DNA from 3 places in the Drancourtella sp. An57 genome. Region 2 is predicted to be linked to each of the others. Evidence: predicted binding sites of a transcription regulator. Region 2 holds the regulator's gene; each other region holds the start of a gene.
The links. Region 2 encodes LexA, which represses DNA repair genes until DNA is damaged. Its sites were predicted from a motif close to CNAACANNTGTTNG; they were not measured.
Positions count from the first base shown of each region.

Region 1: the regulator LexA is predicted to act here: its motif matches at 1,950-1,963, upstream of B5G11_RS09085 (putative DNA modification/repair radical SAM protein).
Region 3: the regulator LexA is predicted to act here: its motif matches at 2,470-2,483, upstream of recA (recombinase RecA).

Region 1 covers NZ_NFHY01000009.1:103,693-109,701, forward strand. Annotated here, with positions in the region: gene B5G11_RS09080 (TIGR03915 family putative DNA repair protein) at 1-613, opposite strand, end outside; gene B5G11_RS09085 (putative DNA modification/repair radical SAM protein) at 610-1,929, opposite strand; gene B5G11_RS09090 (GAF domain-containing protein) at 2,054-2,509, opposite strand; gene B5G11_RS09095 (Mrp/NBP35 family ATP-binding protein) at 2,506-3,348, opposite strand; gene B5G11_RS09100 (RidA family protein) at 3,362-3,739, opposite strand; gene B5G11_RS09105 (iron-containing alcohol dehydrogenase) at 3,901-4,713, opposite strand; gene B5G11_RS09110 (metal-dependent transcriptional regulator) at 4,870-5,268, shown strand; gene B5G11_RS09115 (SufD family Fe-S cluster assembly protein) at 5,311-6,009, opposite strand, start outside.
Region 2 covers NZ_NFHY01000004.1:178,058-184,066, forward strand. Annotated here, with positions in the region: gene rpmA (50S ribosomal protein L27) at 1-174, shown strand, start outside; gene obgE (GTPase ObgE) at 310-1,596, shown strand; gene yhbY (ribosome assembly RNA-binding protein YhbY) at 1,629-1,922, shown strand; gene nadD (nicotinate-nucleotide adenylyltransferase) at 1,927-2,538, shown strand; gene yqeK (bis(5'-nucleosyl)-tetraphosphatase (symmetrical) YqeK) at 2,542-3,120, shown strand; gene rsfS (ribosome silencing factor) at 3,142-3,510, shown strand; gene lexA (transcriptional repressor LexA) at 3,579-4,196, opposite strand; partial or broken gene B5G11_RS04920 (CPBP family intramembrane glutamic endopeptidase) at 4,479-4,898, shown strand; gene B5G11_RS04925 (BlaI/MecI/CopY family transcriptional regulator) at 5,008-5,385, shown strand; gene B5G11_RS04930 (LysM peptidoglycan-binding domain-containing protein) at 5,735-6,009, shown strand, end outside.
Region 3 covers NZ_NFHY01000002.1:210,825-216,833, reverse strand. Annotated here, with positions in the region: gene B5G11_RS02600 (DNA topoisomerase) at 1-1,063, shown strand, start outside; gene B5G11_RS02595 (UDP-N-acetylglucosamine pyrophosphorylase) at 1,077-1,742, shown strand; gene B5G11_RS02590 (methylglyoxal synthase) at 1,853-2,326, shown strand; gene recA (recombinase RecA) at 2,507-3,568, shown strand; gene B5G11_RS02580 (regulatory protein RecX) at 3,572-4,186, shown strand; gene rny (ribonuclease Y) at 4,338-5,891, shown strand; gene B5G11_RS02570 (NUDIX hydrolase) at 5,979-6,009, shown strand, end outside.

The sequences.
Region 1 (6,009 bases), on a different contig from region 2:
TTTCCCATTTGCGCTCTTCATCTCTGATAATCAGCCATGGCTTCTGTTTCGGGTGGATCAGAAAAGAAGCATGTGTCTCATCGCAGATCACAAAATCTTCCAGCGGGAACCGGTTGGAAAAATGATCAGCAATCCCCGGAAGGACAAAATTATGCGGTGTAATGCTGGCATAAAGAATCCCTCCTTCCAGCTCCTGAAAACGAAGAAACTCTTTCCACGCATGTGTTTCCCTGCCAACATTTCTGCTCAGTTCAAACACACGGCGCACCTCCGGATGGGAAAGATGCCCCATAATCTTCTTCCCGTCAGGAAGGTTTCTTGCCTCCATCATCATACGAAGAATCGCCGTTCCCTTTCCGGGATCTTCTGAAAGCAAGGCATATCCGACAGACAGTTCAGCCTCCTCTCCCAGATGGCGGTGAATCAGCCTGCGGACTGCCTCTGCTTTCTTTTCATCCTCTCTCACTTCCCGGTACTCACAGAACATCTCCTGCTGCACACTGCCCCAGAAAACAATCCCTGCCTCCTGGTCACTCCTGTCAAAGGTCCACGCATCATAGATGGCGGAGAGTACTCCTGTCATGGTCTCCGTACAGATATATCTTCGTTTCATCTTCCCACTTCCCCGATCTTCATGTCATCAAAAAGCGACAGCTGCCTGTAGGTAATCTCCCCAAGTCTCCCCGGAAGCTTCTCCCTCGGATCCAGAAGATTCCTTAAAATATAATCTTCATCCATCCGTATCGGATACATCATCTTCCCTTTGCATGTCACAAAATAAAGCGCCCGCTTCAACACAACGCCCATCTTCTTCAAATCTGTGAAATCCAGCGTCCCTGTTCTTCTTGCCCGCACAATCCGTCTGGCGGATGTATAGCCGATCCCCGGCACCCGAAGCAGCGTCTGGTAATCAGCCCGGTTGACCTCCACCGGAAAATACTCCAGATGCCGCAGGGCCCAGTCGCACTTCGGATCCAGAACCAGATTGAAATTCGGGCGTTCTTCCGATAAAAGCTCCTCTGCCGAAAAATGATAATACCGCAGAAGCCAGTCCGCCTGGTACAATCTATGCTCCCGAAGAAGCGGCGGCCCAAGGTCCGTCCTTGCAGGAAGAGCAGAATCTTCATTCACATGAACAAACGCCGAGTAAAACACCCTCTTTAACTCAAACTTCTGATAAAGAGACTCTGCCACACGGATAATCTGATAATCGCTCTCCGGTGTTGCCCCGATAATCATCTGCGTACTCTGTCCTGCCGGAACAAACTGCGGCGCGTGCCGGTACAGCGCAAGCTCATGTGTATTCTCCTCCCGTTTCTTCTGTACATATCGCATCGGAGATAAAATATTTTTCCGGCTCTTATGAGGTGCCAGAAGATGCAGGCTCTCAGCCGTAGGAAGCTCCAGATTAATACTCATTCTGTCCGCAAGAAATCCCGTCATCCGAATCAGATCCTGAGATGCACCCGGTATTGCCTTTACATGAATATACCCCTGAAACCGGTACTGTGACCGCAGCCGGTATAAAGTCTCATAAATCAGGCGCATCGTATAGTCCGGGCTTTTCATAATACCGGAACTTAAAAACAATCCTTCTATATAATTTCTCCGGTAAAACTCAATCGTAAGACGGCAGACCTCATCCGGGGTAAAGGACGTCCGCTCCACATCATTGGACGCACGGTTAATACAGTACTTACAGTCAAAAATACATTCATTGGTAAACAGGATCTTTAAGAGGGAGACGCACCGTCCGTCCGGCGTAAAACTGTGGCAGATCCCTGCTTTCTCGCAATTCCCGATTCCAGTTCCGTCTCCCCTTCTCTGAGTGCCGCTGGAAGTACATGCCACGTCATATTTGGCTGCGTCAGAGAGAATGCTCAGCTTCTCACACAGCGTCTTTTCTTTCTGAATCCGAAAACAATCCACGTATCTCCCCTCCTCTTTTTCGAACATATGTTCTTTTTATTATGATAGCACATACGTTCGGCATGCGCAAGGAGAAATTAAAAAACTCCATACAGGCAATGTTCTGTCTGTACAGAGTTTCTGATTATTTCCATATGCAGTTTTTCTCCAGCACTTTTACGATTTCCTTTAATCCCTCTTCGTCTTCCTCGGAAAAGCGTCCCACAAGCGGACTGTCAATATCCAGTACCGCAATGACGTCGTCTCCGTCGTGGATCGGAAGGACAATCTCGGAATTCGATGCGCTGTCACAGGCGATATGCCCTTCAAATTCATGTACGTCGTACACTCTGAGCACCTGATCTTTCTGTGCCGCAGTTCCGCACACTCCCTGTCCCAGAGGGATCCGGATACAGGCTGTCTTTCCCTGAAATGGTCCAAGGTAAAGCGCTCCATCCTCCATCAGATAAAATCCGGCCCAGTTCAGATCCGGGAGTATCTGCCAGAGTAATGCGGACGCATTGGCCAGATTCGGAACAGGACGGCTCTGCGTCCCGGTCAGTGCATCCATCTGTTCTTTTAAAAGACGATAATCGATCATGATTCCAACACCTGTGCTGCATCGCTTAAGTATGCATTGTTCACCTGGTCAAAGGCTTCGTTTTCCACTGCTTCTGCCAGCTTCGGATCAATCGGGATCCGGCCGAGTACCGGAATCTCCAGCTCTTTTGCAATGTCTTCAATATGACTCTTTCCAAAGACCTCGATCTTCCGGCCGCAGTCCGGGCATTCCAGATAACTGAAGTTTTCCACGATTCCAAGTACCGGAATATTCATGTCTTTTGCCATATGATATGCTTTCTTTACAATCATGCTGACAAGATCCTGCGGAGATGTCACAATCACGACACCGTCCACCGGAAGAGACTGGAATACCGTAAGCGGTACATCTCCGGTTCCAGGAGGCATATCTACGAAGAGATAATCTACGTCACCCCACATGACATCGGTCCAGAACTGAGTCACCACGCCTGCGATGATCGGTCCTCTCCAGATGACCGGGGTATCTTCTTTCTCCAGAAGCAGATTGACAGACATGATCTTCGTTCCGTCTTTTGCTACGCAAGGAAGCATTCCCTCTTCATTTCCAAGGGCCTGCTCATGGATTCCATACATCTTCGGGATCGATGGCCCTGTGATATCTGCATCCAGAATTCCCGCCGTATATCCTTTCTCAATCATCATTCTTGCAAGGGATGCCGTAACCATGGATTTGCCGACTCCACCTTTTCCACTGATGACTCCGATCACTTTTCTGACCGCTGAATACGGATTCGCCGGTTTTCTGAAATCCTTCTTCTGGCTGGTACATGTCGATGCATGAGCACATCCGGCACATCCTTCTGAAGGACAGCTTTCCTGTTTCTTTTCTTCCGCCATGTCTTTAATGCTCCTATTCCTCTACTGCTGCGATCACTTCGATCTCGCAAAGTACATTCTTCGGCAGTTCCTTCACTGCCATGCAGCTTCTTGCCGGTTTGGATGTGAAATATTTTGCGTATACTTCATTAAATGCTGCAAAATTAGCCATATCGCTTAAAAAGCATGTTGTCTTTACAACATGATCAAAATCTGTTCCTGCTGCTTTTAATACTTCGCCGACATTCTTGCATGCCTGCTCTGCCTGACCTTCAATTGTGTCAGCCTCTACTGTATCCGTTGCCGGATTGATCGGAATCTGTCCTGCTGAGTAAAATACTCCTCCTGATACATATCCCTGAGAATAAGGCCCTAATGCTTTTGGTGCTTTTTCTGTTGCTACTACTTTCATCGTCTGTCACTCCTCTTATCGATATTTACAGTGTATTACTGCATCTTGTTATAGTATAACACCTTTTCTCCTGCTTTGGCAATTGCTAGTGATTGGCTTTCCGGAAAATTTCCAGCACATCGGAAGCGTCGAGCGGGCGGAGTACGGAAAGCCGGACGGTATCATTCATCGTCGCGTCCATAGCCAGCTCTTCCAAGGCCCGTCAGGTTGTTATGGGAAAGACTGCCGCACCACATCAGCTCGCTCATGGCATCATAATCCGCCGGATTTTGAAGCGCCTTTCTTCCACTGTCGATAACGGTCCGCAGAAGTCCCTCCGCGATCTCATCCGTCATCCGGTTTTTCTGGTCCGGAATAAAATACCGTTCCAGTGTGTGCATCATGATATCCGCAATCCCGCATCCGATCTGGTATTTCGGAAGTGTAAAGGTAAGCTCCGGATTCATAATGGCAAAGGCCGGCCGGTTCAGCTCCGTTCCGAGACCCGATTTCTTCCCGATTACTTCATTGGTAAGGACCGCAGAGTCGCTTGTCTCACTTCCCGCGGCCGGAATCGTCAGCACAACGCCGACCTTTGTCGTCCTGGTCAGAGGAACTTTCTTCATCCAGATATCCCAAAGAGGAATCCCGGGATTTGCCACTCCATGGGCAATGGCCTTGGCCGTATCGATAGCGCTGCCTCCACCTACGCCCAGGATAAAATCCACCTTCTCCCGGATCCCTTTTTCCACCCCCTCTTCCGCAAATGCAAGCCCTGGATTTGGTTTTACGCCTCCAAACTCTGCATAGGCGATTCCCTCTTCTTCCAGCGACTTTTCAATCCGCTCCAGCAGTCCCGATCTTCTGGCGCTGCCTCCGCCGTATACAATCAGCGCTTTTGTCCCTCCATGCTTTTTCACTTCTCTGCCGCAGGAAACTTCTGTGTCTTTTCCAAACACAATCTCTGTCGGCACACAATATGTAAAATTCCGCATCTATCGTCCTCCTTCCAAGACTGTTTCTTAGCCTATTTTACCATAATCTTTTTCCTGCTGCCATTTCCCGGTTCATTTTTCAGAAGTATTTGAACTATCACAACAAATATGTTATCCTAAACTACAAAGATACTATATATGGAAGGAGGCACTCTGTTGAAGATACAGGAATCCGCTGAAAATTATCTGGAAACAATCCTGATGCTGGGAAAAGAAAAAGGAAATGTCCGTTCTATTGATATCGCAACTGCTCTTTCTTTTTCAAAGCCGAGTGTCAGTGTCGCCATGAAAAACCTGCGGGAGAATGGATATATTTTGATGGACAAGGACGGCTATATCGCATTGACAGAAAAGGGGCATGAGATTGCTGAGACCATTTACGAGCGTCACACCCTTCTTTCCAGCTTCCTGATGTATCTCGGCGTTTCCAGGGAAACTGCCACTCAGGACGCCTGCCGGATTGAACATGTCATCAGCCCGGAAAGTTTTGAGGCCTTAAAGCAGCATGTATACAGCCACAAGGAAATTATGGATTTAAATGATGTGAAGATGTAGTCAAAACAGGGAGGCATAACCTCCCTGTTTTTTCCTTCCTGTTTAGTTGAGGAAATTTTCAATGATGACGCCTTCCGCTTCCTCCTCATTAAGTCCAAACGTCTGAAGCTTCAAAAGCTGTTCACTGTTGATCCTTCCAATTGCCGCTTCATGTATAATCTGAGCATCCACATTTCTCGCGTCAATCTCCGGAATGGAGCGTACCTGAGCATCATTCATAATAATCGAATCACACTGAATATGGGCATGGCAGGCCGCCTTTCCGACTGCCCTCGGATGGAAGGTCTGGATGGACTCTCCCTTTGCCACGGACCGTGAAATGATCTGTGCCGAGCTTGCATCCCCGTTCATAATCACCTTCATGTTGGAGACCGCTTCCTGTTTATCGTGTGTCATCAGTTTTTCTGTCACGGTAAGACGGCTTCCCGCCTCCATGGTAATATCGGTTTCCCTTTTTGTCGAGTCCACTCCCTCGATCTGTACCGTGTCCATGGTAAAAATGGAGTTTTCGCCGACATAGATATCGGTTACCGGATTTAAGATACGGGCTCCTGTTCCTTCTCCTTCACCATAATGCTTTTCTTCGTAATGGACGGACGCATTCTTTCCGATATGGAACGTATGAATTCCGTCATGTCTTGCATCGTTGCATCCGGAATTGTGGATTCCACATCCTGCAATGATGGTTACCTTTGCTCCATCCTCAATGTAAAAATCGTTGTAGACAACATCTGTCATTCC
Region 2 (6,009 bases):
TTCGTCAAAGCCGGCAACATCCTTTACAGACAGCGCGGAACAAAGATTCATCCGGGTGTAAATGTTGGACGCGGCGGAGATGACACATTATTTGCTACATCTGACGGTATCGTAAGATTCGAAAGAAAGGGCAGAGACAAGAAACAGGTTTCTGTATACCCGGTAGCTGAGTAGTCATCTGCTGATGCTATGAATCGAAGAACATACAAAGGCTTCAAATCTGGTCGGTTTGAAGCCTTGTTTTTTACACCTTTTCTTTATATAATGTAGTAGAAACAAGCTGTAACACTTTTTTGAGAGGAAAGAAACATGTTTGCAGACAGAGCAAAAATTTTTATAAAATCAGGAAAAGGCGGCGACGGACACGTTAGCTTCCGCCGTGAGCTTTATGTTCCGAACGGCGGCCCGGACGGCGGCGACGGCGGTAAGGGCGGCGATGTGGTTTTTGAAATCGATGACGGTCTGAATACGCTCGTAGATTTCAGACACCGCCGCAAATACTGTGCGGAGCCGGGTGAGAACGGCAAGAAAAAGCGCTGCCACGGGGCAAACGGAAAGGACATTGTCCTTCGTGTTCCGGAAGGTACGATCGTAAGAGAAGCGGAGACCGGAAAGGTCGTAGCTGATATGTCCGGTGACAACCGCCGGCAGATCATCTTAAAAGGCGGTAAAGGCGGTCTTGGAAACCAGCATTTTGCAACTTCCACCATGCAGGTTCCGAAGTATGCACAGCCGGGACAGCCGGCCCAGGAACTCTGGGTGAATCTGGAGCTCAAGGTCATTGCCGATGTAGGACTTCTCGGTTTCCCGAATGTCGGAAAATCCACGTTCCTGTCCAGAGTAACGAATGCGAACCCGAAGATCGCGAACTATCACTTTACGACACTGGCGCCAAACCTGGGTGTTGTAGATCTGGCAGACGGAGAGGGATTTGTCCTGGCGGATATTCCGGGACTGATCGAAGGTGCCTCACTTGGAGCAGGACTGGGACACGAGTTCCTCCGCCATATCGAACGTACAAAGATGATGATTCATGTGGTGGATGCTGCCGGAAGTGAAGGCAGAGACCCGATCGAGGATATCTACAAAATCAACGGTGAACTTGAAAAATATAATAAAGAACTTTCCGAACGCCCTCAGGTCATTGCGGCAAATAAGACCGATCTGATCTTCGAAGGCGACGAAGATCCGGTAGAGCGGATCCGGGCAGAGTTCGAGCCAAAAGGATATAAGGTGTTTGCCATCTCCGGCGTGACAGGAGAGGGAATCCAGGATCTGTTATGGTATGTGAATAACGAACTGAAAAAACTGGATTCCAAACCGATCACCTTTGCGCAGGAGTTCTTCCCGGAGGACGAGCTTTTAGTTGCGGATCTCCCGTACACAGTAGAAAAGGAAGAAGACGGCGTCTTTGTAGTAGAAGGACCGAAGATCGAAAAGATGCTTGGATATACCAACCTTGATTCCGAGAAAGGATTCCGTTTCTTCCAGAACTTCCTCAAGGAAACCGGTATTCTGGAAAAACTGGAAGAGCTTGGTGTTGAGGAAGGCGACACAATCCGGATGTACGGACTGAGTTTTGAGTATTTTAAATAGAAATTAAGCAAAAAACAGAAAGGAATATACACATGACGTCAAAGCAGAGAGCATATTTGAAAAGTCTTGCCATGACTATGGATCCGATTCTTCAGATCGGAAAATTCAGCATGACGCCGGAACTGACAGGTGCTGTACAGGAAGCACTGGAAGCAAGAGAACTGATCAAGATCAATGTTCTGAAAAACTGTGCAGATGATCCGCGTGAAATCGCGGAGATGCTTGCTGAGCGCACTCACTCTCAGGTAGTGCAGGTCATCGGCAAAAAGATCGTCCTTTACAAAGAGGGCAAAAAAGAGAAAAAGAAAATCGAACTTCCGAGGTAGCCAGATGAAGACAGGAATCATGGGAGGGACCTTTAATCCTATTCATAACGGACATCTGATTCTTGCCGGACATGTGATGGAAGAGTTCGGTCTTGACGAAATCTGGTTTATGCCAAATGGTAATCCCCCGCATAAGCAGCCGGAAAAGACCGGCGCAGGGATGGAAGACCGTCTGGAAATGGTAAAGCTTGCAATCAGCGGGAAGCCGCATTTTTCCCTTCAGCCTTATGAAGTGGAAAAGGATACGGTTTCCTATTCCTATGAAACAATGGAATATTTCAAAGACGCTTTCCCGGAGAGGGAGTTCTTCTATATTGTAGGGGCAGATTCCCTTTTTCAGATGGAAACATGGCGGCATCCGGACCGGTTTTTACATTCCTGTTCCATTATTGCCGCAAAGCGCGATTTAAGTGAGACAGATGCAGCCATGGAGGCTCAGATCCGGCATCTGGAAAACACATACGAAACGACGATTCTGTTTTCCCATTCTCCGGTATTTGAAGTATCATCCAGTGAAATCCGTGAGATGGTAGAAGAGGGAAAGGACATCAGCCGGCTTGTTCCGTCTGATGTAGCTTCCTATATTTCTGACCATCGTCTATACAGGGAGGAATAGAAGATGAGCAATGCAATCCATAAGATGCGTAAAAAAGTGAAAAAATATCTGGATCAGGACAGATATGAGCACACGCTTGGCGTGATGTATCTGTGTGCATCCCTGGCCATGCGTTACAATGAAGACATTAACGAGGCTATGATCGCAGGGCTCCTTCACGACTGTGCCAAATGCATCCCGTCCAAAAAGAAAATCCGGCTCTGTGAGAAATACCACTTATCGATTTCAGAAAGCGAGCGTCAGAATCCAAGTCTGCTTCACGCAAAGCTTGGCGCCTATCTGGCAGCAACGAAATATCATGTCCGGGATCAGCGGATTCTGGATGCGATCATCTGCCATACGACCGGAAAGCCAAAGATGACCATGCTGGATAAGATTCTTTATATAGCGGACTATATCGAGCCGGGAAGAAAAGAGGCACCGAATCTTCCGGAAGTCAGAAAGCTGGCTTTTCAGGACATTGATGCCTGCCTTTATCTGATTCTGAAGGATTCCCTTGCCTACCTTCACACCCGCAATCTGGCCATTGACCCTATGACAGAGAAGACATATTTATACTATAAAACCTATCTGAACAAATAATCAAAAACAGGAGGAAGATGGATGAGCAACGCATTAGAAACATCAAAAAAGATGGCAGCCGCTGCCTGCCGTGCGCTGGACAGCAAAAAAGGCGAAGATATCCGGGTCATTGATATCTCGGAAATCAGTGTACTGGCCGATTATTTCATCATTGCAAACGGAAACAGCAACAGTCAGGTACAGGCTCTTGTAGATAACGTTGAGGAAGAGCTTGCAAAAGAAGGATATACCGTAAAACAGCGGGAAGGCTATGGCCTTGGGAACTGGGTGCTGCTCGATTTCGGAGATATTATCGTCCATGTATTTGATAAAGAAAACCGTCTTTTCTACGATCTGGAACGTATCTGGAAAGATGGGAAGACGATCTCCATGGAAGATCTGGAAAAGTAAATCCTGACAGGAGATGAAGAAAAGGCTGCGAACCTCAGGTGCTCGCAGCCTTTTGTAATATCATATCCTTATCTCATAAATCTCAGCAGGCCGATCATCTTTCCGAGAATCGTAACTTCATCAACAATGATCGGATCCATGGCGTCATTCTCCGGCTGAAGCCGGTAGTGTCCGTCCTCTTTGAAAAACCGTTTCACTGTAGCCCCGTCCTCTACAAGGGCAACGACAATCTCGCCATTTTCCGCAGTCGGTCTCTGCTCAACTAAAATATAATCCCCGTCAAGAATTCCGACATTCACCATACTGTCACCGCGCACACGAAGGAGAAATGTCTGATTGTTTGGAAGGCGCTCTACCGGAATCGGGAAATAGTCTTCAATATTCTGCTCTGCCAGAAGCGGCTCTCCTGCAGCTACACGTCCGATAATCGGCACCTGTGCCATCTCGCGGCGTGTCAAATTAAACGACTCGTCCAGAATCTCGATCGCACGCGGCTTCGTCGGGTCTCTCCGGATGTACCCGTTCTTCTCCAGCGTCTCAAGATGAGAGTGGACAGAAGAAGTAGATTTCAAATGTACTGCTTCGCAGATTTCACGCACTGCCGGCGGAAATCCTCTTTCTAAAATCTGTGCTTTTATATATTCAAGAATCTCGGATTGCTTTTCTGTAATATTTCCGTTACCCATGGAATGTCCTCCTGCTTTCTAATGTCTCTGTCAGACTACATACTTTTTTTCTATTTTATCATAGCAAGGTATAAAAGGCAAACAAATGTTTAGAAAATATGTTCGATCTAACTCTTTTTTGCAAAAAAATAAGTGAATAAATATCTTGACTTCTATCTACCTTGTTATATAATGTAGATAAGAACCTTATTATACAAGGTAGAATGGAGGGAACGTTATGTTAAAAAAGAATGAGAAAAAAGGACTGATCATTTATTTGGGAACAGTAAAGAGTACGGATGGAGGTATTTCCTGCAGCCGCTTTTGCAAAAAAGATACGGAGTCTGTAAGGGGCTGGTCCTTGTTGGTGTGATCTGGGCGGTGTGGCATCTTCCGCTTACGCTCTATTATTATTCCCCGGAAGCACCAATGCAGGAAATGGTTTACCGGATTGTATTCTGCATCTGTCTTAGTTTTGTGATGGGATATTTTTATATGAAACTAAACAGCATCTGGCTTCCTGCCATCATGCATTGTTTAAACAACGGAATGGGCGCCTTGTTTACAAATCCAACAGCTGCGTCTCAGACAGAAGCACGAATTCTTTCCTGGCCGGATGTTTTTGCTAGTTCCATCATTATACTAATATTAACAATACCGTTTTTCGTTTTGTGTCACAGAATGAAAGAAAAATTCTTCAGATCGCCAAAACTATGCGAATAAATCAAAATTCTCACAAAAATTTTACATTATTTCTAAAAAATTTGTTTAAAATCTCTCACAAATATGCTATGATGTTAATATAGATTAATTTATGTAAGGAGTGATAAGGTTGGGCGAATTGAAGAAAAGACAACTTGAAGTGATGGATGTATTGTGGGAATCCGGTGAACCTATGATTGCATCCGAAATTGTAAAAGCAAGAGAAGATCTGAATGTCAATACTGTGCAGGCTGCCCTCAGAAGCCTTGTTAAAAAGAATTATATTGAAGTAGCGGATATTGTTTACAGCGGGACAGTATTATCAAGGAGATATCGAACTCTTATTTCTAAGGAAGATTATACAAATTCCATCGAAACAGATTTAAATAAAATTCTGCATAACCCATCCTTGTTTGCACACTACATCGATCAGATCGAAGAATTGGATCTCATTACAAAGTTAGAGCAGATTGTACATGAAAGAAAAGAGCAGTTGACAAATGAATAATATGACTATTTCTTAACGCGGGATCGTTGTGATCCCGCGTTTTTTCTTGATAATTTGCTAAGTTGCTCATAGTTAGCGTTAAACCATATTATTTAATTCTCTGTAAAACCAATCACCAAACATTTCTAAAAAGACTGGTTTTGCAGATTTTTTTTATATTCTTTTTCAGTAACAGAACAAATGCTTGCATACATTCAAAAAACGATTGACAAACATATGTTTGGACGTTATACTTAATTACAGAAAGAACAAACGTTCGCCATTGAACGGTGAATAGTTTTTTAGAAACCGGATACACTTTTTTCAAAAGAGAAGACCTGACAGGGATCGATAGAGGAGGATTGAGACTATGCAGGGAACTACAGCTACGATTCATACAAGAACAGCCAGAAGCGCAGCCGCGAGAAAGCAGCACGCGAAAAGGAAGCGTGCCGCACGTAAGAGAAGATTTCTTTTTATCTTACTTCTTTTACTTGTGGCAGTTACATCATTTACTCTTGGAAGCTTTTTATCAAGTGCCAGGGGAAGCCGTGAGGAAGATCCGTCCTATTTCAAATATTATAAGAATATTGAGGTAAAGGCGGGAGATACACTTCACAGTCTGGCCGAAGAATACAATGAGCC
Region 3 (6,009 bases), on a different contig from region 2:
GAAACGGTTCAAGATCAGTCCGGATGAAACCCTTCGGATTGTGCAGGAGCTGTATGAAAAGAAGCTGGTCACCTATCCTCGTACCGACGCGAGAGTCCTTTCCACAGCGGTGGCAAAAGAGATTCACAAAAATCTGAACGGGCTTGCGAAATATGAACCTACGGCAGACCTGCTTGGGTTTATCGCAAGGGAACGGACGCACAAAGGACTGGAAAAGACGAGATATGTTAATGACAGTCAGATTACGGATCACTATGCCATCATTCCGACCGGGCAGGGACTTCCGGCGCTGAAGTCCGTATCTGCAACCGGTGCGAAGGTATATGATCTGATTGTGAGGCGTTTCCTTTCGATTTTCTACCCGCCGGCAGTGTACCAGAAATTATCACTGGAGATGGTGCTGGAAGGCGAGCATTTCTTCTCCGGCTTTAAGATTCTGACAGAGGAAGGATTTTATAAAGTGACGGGCATTCCGGGTAATAAGAAAGGAAAGTCAGAGGAGGACGAGGAGACGGTTCCGGATGCGGAGCTGTTTGCCCGGATTCAGAAGCTGAAGAAGGGAGACCGGATTCCGGTGAAGGGATTTGAAATCAAAGAAGGCGAGACATCGCCGCCAAAGCGGTACAACTCCGGTTCCATGATTCTTGCCATGGAAAATGCCGGACAGCTCATTGAGGATGAAGAGCTCAGGGCCCAGATCAAAGGAAGCGGTATTGGAACGAGTGCGACGCGGGCGGAAATACTCAAGAAGCTGATTCATATCAAATACTTATCTCTTAATAAAAAGACCCAGGTGATCACTCCGACGCTGATGGGAGAGCTGATTTACGATGCGGTGGATCATTCGATCCGCTCCCTTTTGAATCCGGAGCTGACGGCCAGCTGGGAAAAGGGACTGACCCTGGTGGCTGAAGGGCAGATCACCTCAGAAGAATATATGCAGAAACTGGAACATTTTATCGCGGTCAGGACGAACGGCGTAGTCGGACTGAACAATCAGTACCAGCTGAAAGCCTGCTACGATAAGGTGTCCCCTTATTATAAATCAATGAAAAAGTCATAGAAGGAGGAACAATATGAAAGAATTAACAGTACAGGAGCTTTATGATCTCAACGAGACGATCGCAGGAGAACTTTTTGAGGGAGTGACCTATCCGTGGGAAGTCCTTCCGAAAATCGGGGAATTTATTGTAAAACTTGGAAACACATTGCCGGAGGACGAGTATGAAAAGAAAGGCGAGAACATCTGGATTGCAAAGTCTGCAAAGGTGGCTCCAAGTGCATACATTAACGGTCCGGCAATCATCGGCAAAGACGCTGAGATCCGGCACTGTGCATTTATCCGTGGAAACGCGCTGGTAGGAGAAGGTGCAGTAGTCGGGAATTCTACAGAACTGAAAAATGTTGTGTTATTCAACAAGGTTCAGGTGCCTCATTACAATTATGTCGGCGACTCTGTCCTTGGATTCAAGTCCCATATGGGTGCCGGCTCCATCACATCCAATGTGAAATCTGACAAGACACTTGCAACAGTCAGTACACCGGAGGGTAAAATCGAGACCGGACTGAAAAAGTTCGGCGCCATGCTCGGAGACAATGTGGAGGTAGGATGCGGCAGTGTCCTGAATCCGGGGACGGTTGTAGGAAGAAATACAAATATTTACCCGCTTTCCATGGTGAGGGGTTATGTGCCGGCCGGAAGTATTTACAAAAAACAGGGCGAAGTTGTAGAAAAACAGTAGTAACCTGTGAAATTTTACTGTGAGAATCCGGAGAAATATTGTATAATAAAAGAGAAATTCGTTGACGGGACAAAGAAGGAATGACGGATCGGGAAAGGAGACGAAACACAATGGGAAAGCAGTATGTAGATTTTGAAATTGGAAAGCAGAAACATATCGCACTGGTGGCGCATGATGGAAAGAAAAAAGAAATGGTGGACTGGTGCGATAAGAATAAAGATATTCTGAAAAATCACTTTCTTTGCGGTACCGGGACGACAGCCAGACTGATCGCGGAAAAAACGGGGCTTCCGGTGCGCGCGTACAACAGCGGTCCCCTCGGAGGGGATCAGCAGATTGGAGCAAAGATCGTAGAAGGTGGCATTGACTTTATGATCTTTTTGTGGGATCCGCTGGAAGCACAGCCGCATGATCCGGATGTCAAGGCGCTTCTTCGAATTGCGGTCGTATATGATATTCCGGTAGCCAATAATCTTGCTACTGCGGATTTCATGCTTACATCCCGGTATATGAATCAAACATACTCCAGAAAAGTTCTGAATTTCTCCGCGGAAGTAGAGGAGAGAGTCAGACAGATGAAATAGGAATATGATCTGTTTTTATGAAAGGCCTGCCGCAGCCGGACTGTGGCGGGCATTCTGTCTTGTTTCCGGTCCGGGCATTTCTGCCAAAACTCAAAAATCAGCTTGACAACAAAATAAGAATCGGTTACTATTAAAATCACAGGCGAACATTTGTTCGGATTCAAAAAAGGAGATCAGAGTATGACAAATAATGAAGATAAAAAGAAGGCCCTTGAGGCCGCGATAGCCAAACTGGAAAAGGATTTTGGAAAAGGAACGGTGATGCGTCTCGGAGATCCGAAGGCACAGGTGGCAGTTGAGACCGTTCCGACAGGAGCGCTGAGTCTGGATATCGCCCTTGGACTCGGCGGCGTTCCAAAGGGGCGTATTGTAGAGATTTACGGACCGGAGTCAAGCGGTAAGACGACAGTTGCCCTTCACATGATTGCAGAGGTGCAGAAAAGAGGGGGAATTGCAGGATTTATCGATGCGGAGCATGCGCTGGATCCGGTTTATGCGGGGAATATCGGCGTGGATATCAATGAGCTTTACATTTCCCAGCCGGACAGCGGAGACCAGGCGCTTGAGATTACGGAGACGATGGTCAGATCCGGGGCAATGGATATTGTTGTCATTGACTCGGTAGCGGCTCTTGTTCCAAAGCAGGAGATTGAGGGAGATATGGGAGACAGCCATGTCGGACTTCAGGCACGACTGATGTCCCAGGCGCTCAGAAAGCTTACTCCTGTCATCAGCAAGTCAAACTGCGTTGTGATTTTCATCAATCAGCTCCGTGAGAAGGTCGGTGTCATGTTCGGCAACCCGGAGACGACTACAGGAGGACGTGCGCTGAAATTCTATTCCTCGATCCGTCTCGACATCAGACGGACAGAGACCCTCAAGCAGGGCGGAGAGATGGTCGGAAACCATGTCAGAGTCAAAGTTGTAAAGAATAAGATTGCGCCTCCGTTTAAAGAGGCGGAGTTCGATATCATGTTCGGAAAAGGCATTTCCAGAGAGGGAGATGTGCTGGATCTGGCAGCAGGCCTGGATATCGTCAATAAGAGCGGAGCATGGTATGCATATGAGGGAAACAAGATCGGTCAGGGCCGTGAGAATGCGAAGGGCTATTTAAGAGAGCATCCGGAAGTGATGGATGAGATTGAAGCGAAAGTACGCGCTCATTATGGACTGGACGGCAGTGCAGGACAGGGGCAGGAAGCTGCGGATAACGGCAGCAAAGAGGCCGAAAGCGAAGAATAAGCGATGAGACAGGTTGGGATTGAGCCGGTTACAAAGACAAAATTTCGGATTTATCTGGACGGACAGTTCGCTTTTGTATTATACAAAAGCGAACTGTCCTCCTGCCATCTGAAAGACGGGGAAACTGTGACAGAGGATCAGATAGAAACGATATTATCGGAGATTGTACTGAAGAGGGCAAAGCGCAAGGCAATGTCTCTTCTTCAAAGTATGGACAGGACCGAGAGCGAACTGCGGGACCGTCTTCTGCGCCAGGATTTTCCGGAGGAAACAGTGGATCAGGCTGTCCGCTATGTAAAGTCATTCGGCTATGTGGATGACAGAAGATATGCGGAGAGTTTTATTCTTTCCAGAAAAGGACGCAAAAGCAGACGGGAAATCTATGCAGAGCTTTCCGGAAAGAAAATAGATGGAGAGATTGTAGACGAAATGATGGAGAGGTGCTATGAGGAGAGCGATTCCGGCGAGGCGCTCCGCCACCTTCTGAGAAAAAAACATTATGACCCTTCCCGCGCCTCTGTGGAGGAAAAACAGAAACTGTATGCCTATCTTGCAAGAAAAGGATTTTCCTACGGAGAGATTAAAAAAGCGCTGAATCTGGAATTTCCGGAAGATTAGCCGGGAATGCCGGAAAAGCCGAAAGATTTTCCGGTGCGGAATTCCGCGATTTCAACGAAAGGAAAGAGTCTGTGCTTGACATATTTGTTAAAACAGTATAAAATTTAAGTGTTGTAATTGTACAATGAAAATTAAATAAGGAGGTGCTCCTGTGCAAATTTTCTATATTATCGTTGCAGTAGTGATTACGCTTGTCGTAACAGCAGCAGTTACTTACAATGTGACGGTTTCGAACTTGAAAAAAAATGCGGAATCCAAAATTGGAAATGCAGAGAGTAAAGCCAGAGAAATCATAGACGATGCACTGAAAAAAGCTGAGACGACGAAAAAGGAAGCCCTTCTGGAAGTGAAAGAGGAATCGATCAAGACCAAAAACGAACTGGAAAAAGAGACAAAGGAACGCAGGGCAGAGCTTCAGCGTTATGAAAAACGCGTCCTTGCAAAGGAAGAAGCGGTAGACAAGCGTTCTGACGCGGTCGAACATCGGGAAATGAATCTTGCAGCGAAGGAAGAGCAGATCAAAGAGCGTGAAGCGAAAGCGGACGAGTTAAACAGACAAAGAGTACAGGAACTGGAAAGAATCTCAGGACTAACCTCCGAACAGGCAAAAGAATATCTGTTAAAAACTGTTGAAGACGATGTGAAGCATGATTCAGCCAGAATGATCAAAGAGCTGGAAAATCAGGCCAAGGAAGAAGCAGGAAAGAAAGCGAAAGAGTACGTAGTCAATGCGATTCAGCGGTGCGCTGCGGATCACGTGGCAGAGACGACGATTTCGGTAGTCCAGCTTCCGAGTGATGAAATGAAGGGACGTATCATTGGACGAGAGGGAAGAAATATTCGTACACTTGAGACACTGACTGGTGTCGAACTGATTATTGATGATACACCGGAAGCAGTCGTACTTTCCGGCTTCGATCCGATCCGGCGTGAAGTCGCAAGGATTGCACTGGAAAAGCTGATTGTAGACGGACGGATTCATCCGGCCAGAATTGAAGAGATGGTTGAAAAGGCACAGAAAGAAGTGGAGTCCATGATCCGGGAAGAAGGAGAAGCTGCTGCGCTGGAAGTCGGCGTACACGGTATCCATCCGGAACTGATCCGTCTGCTTGGACGTATGAAATTCCGTACAAGCTATGGACAGAATGCGCTGAAACACTCTATCGAAGTGGCACAGCTTGCAGGACTTCTTGCAGGAGAAATCGGACTGGATGTCCGTGTGGCAAAGAGAGCCGGACTTCTGCATGACATTGGAAAGTCTATCGATCACGATGTGGAAGGATCACATATTCAGATCGGTGTGGATCTGTGCAGAAAATATAAAGAATCAGCAGTTGTTATCAATGCGGTAGAGGCACATCACGGAGATGTGGAACCGCAGTCACTGGTTGCATGTGTTGTACAGGCGGCTGACACGATTTCAGCAGCCCGTCCGGGTGCAAGACGTGAAACATTGGAAACATATACAAACAGGTTAAAACAGTTGGAAGATATCGCAAACCAGTTTAAAGGTGTCGATAAATCTTTTGCTATTCAGGCGGGAAGAGAGATTCGCGTTATGGTAGTTCCAGAACAAATATCAGACGATGATATGGTATTACTGGCGAGAGAGATTTCAAAACAGATTGAGTTCGAACTGGAATATCCGGGCCAGATTAAGGTAAATGTAATCCGGGAGTCAAGAGTCACGGATTATGCAAAATAGATATTAGAGTCGATAATGTAAACGTAAGAATCCCTGATTTACTGAAAAGTAGGTCAGGGATTCTTTTATCATGAGGAGGCGGTAATGATGAGTGAGAATATCAGACGTGTGGGAAGAG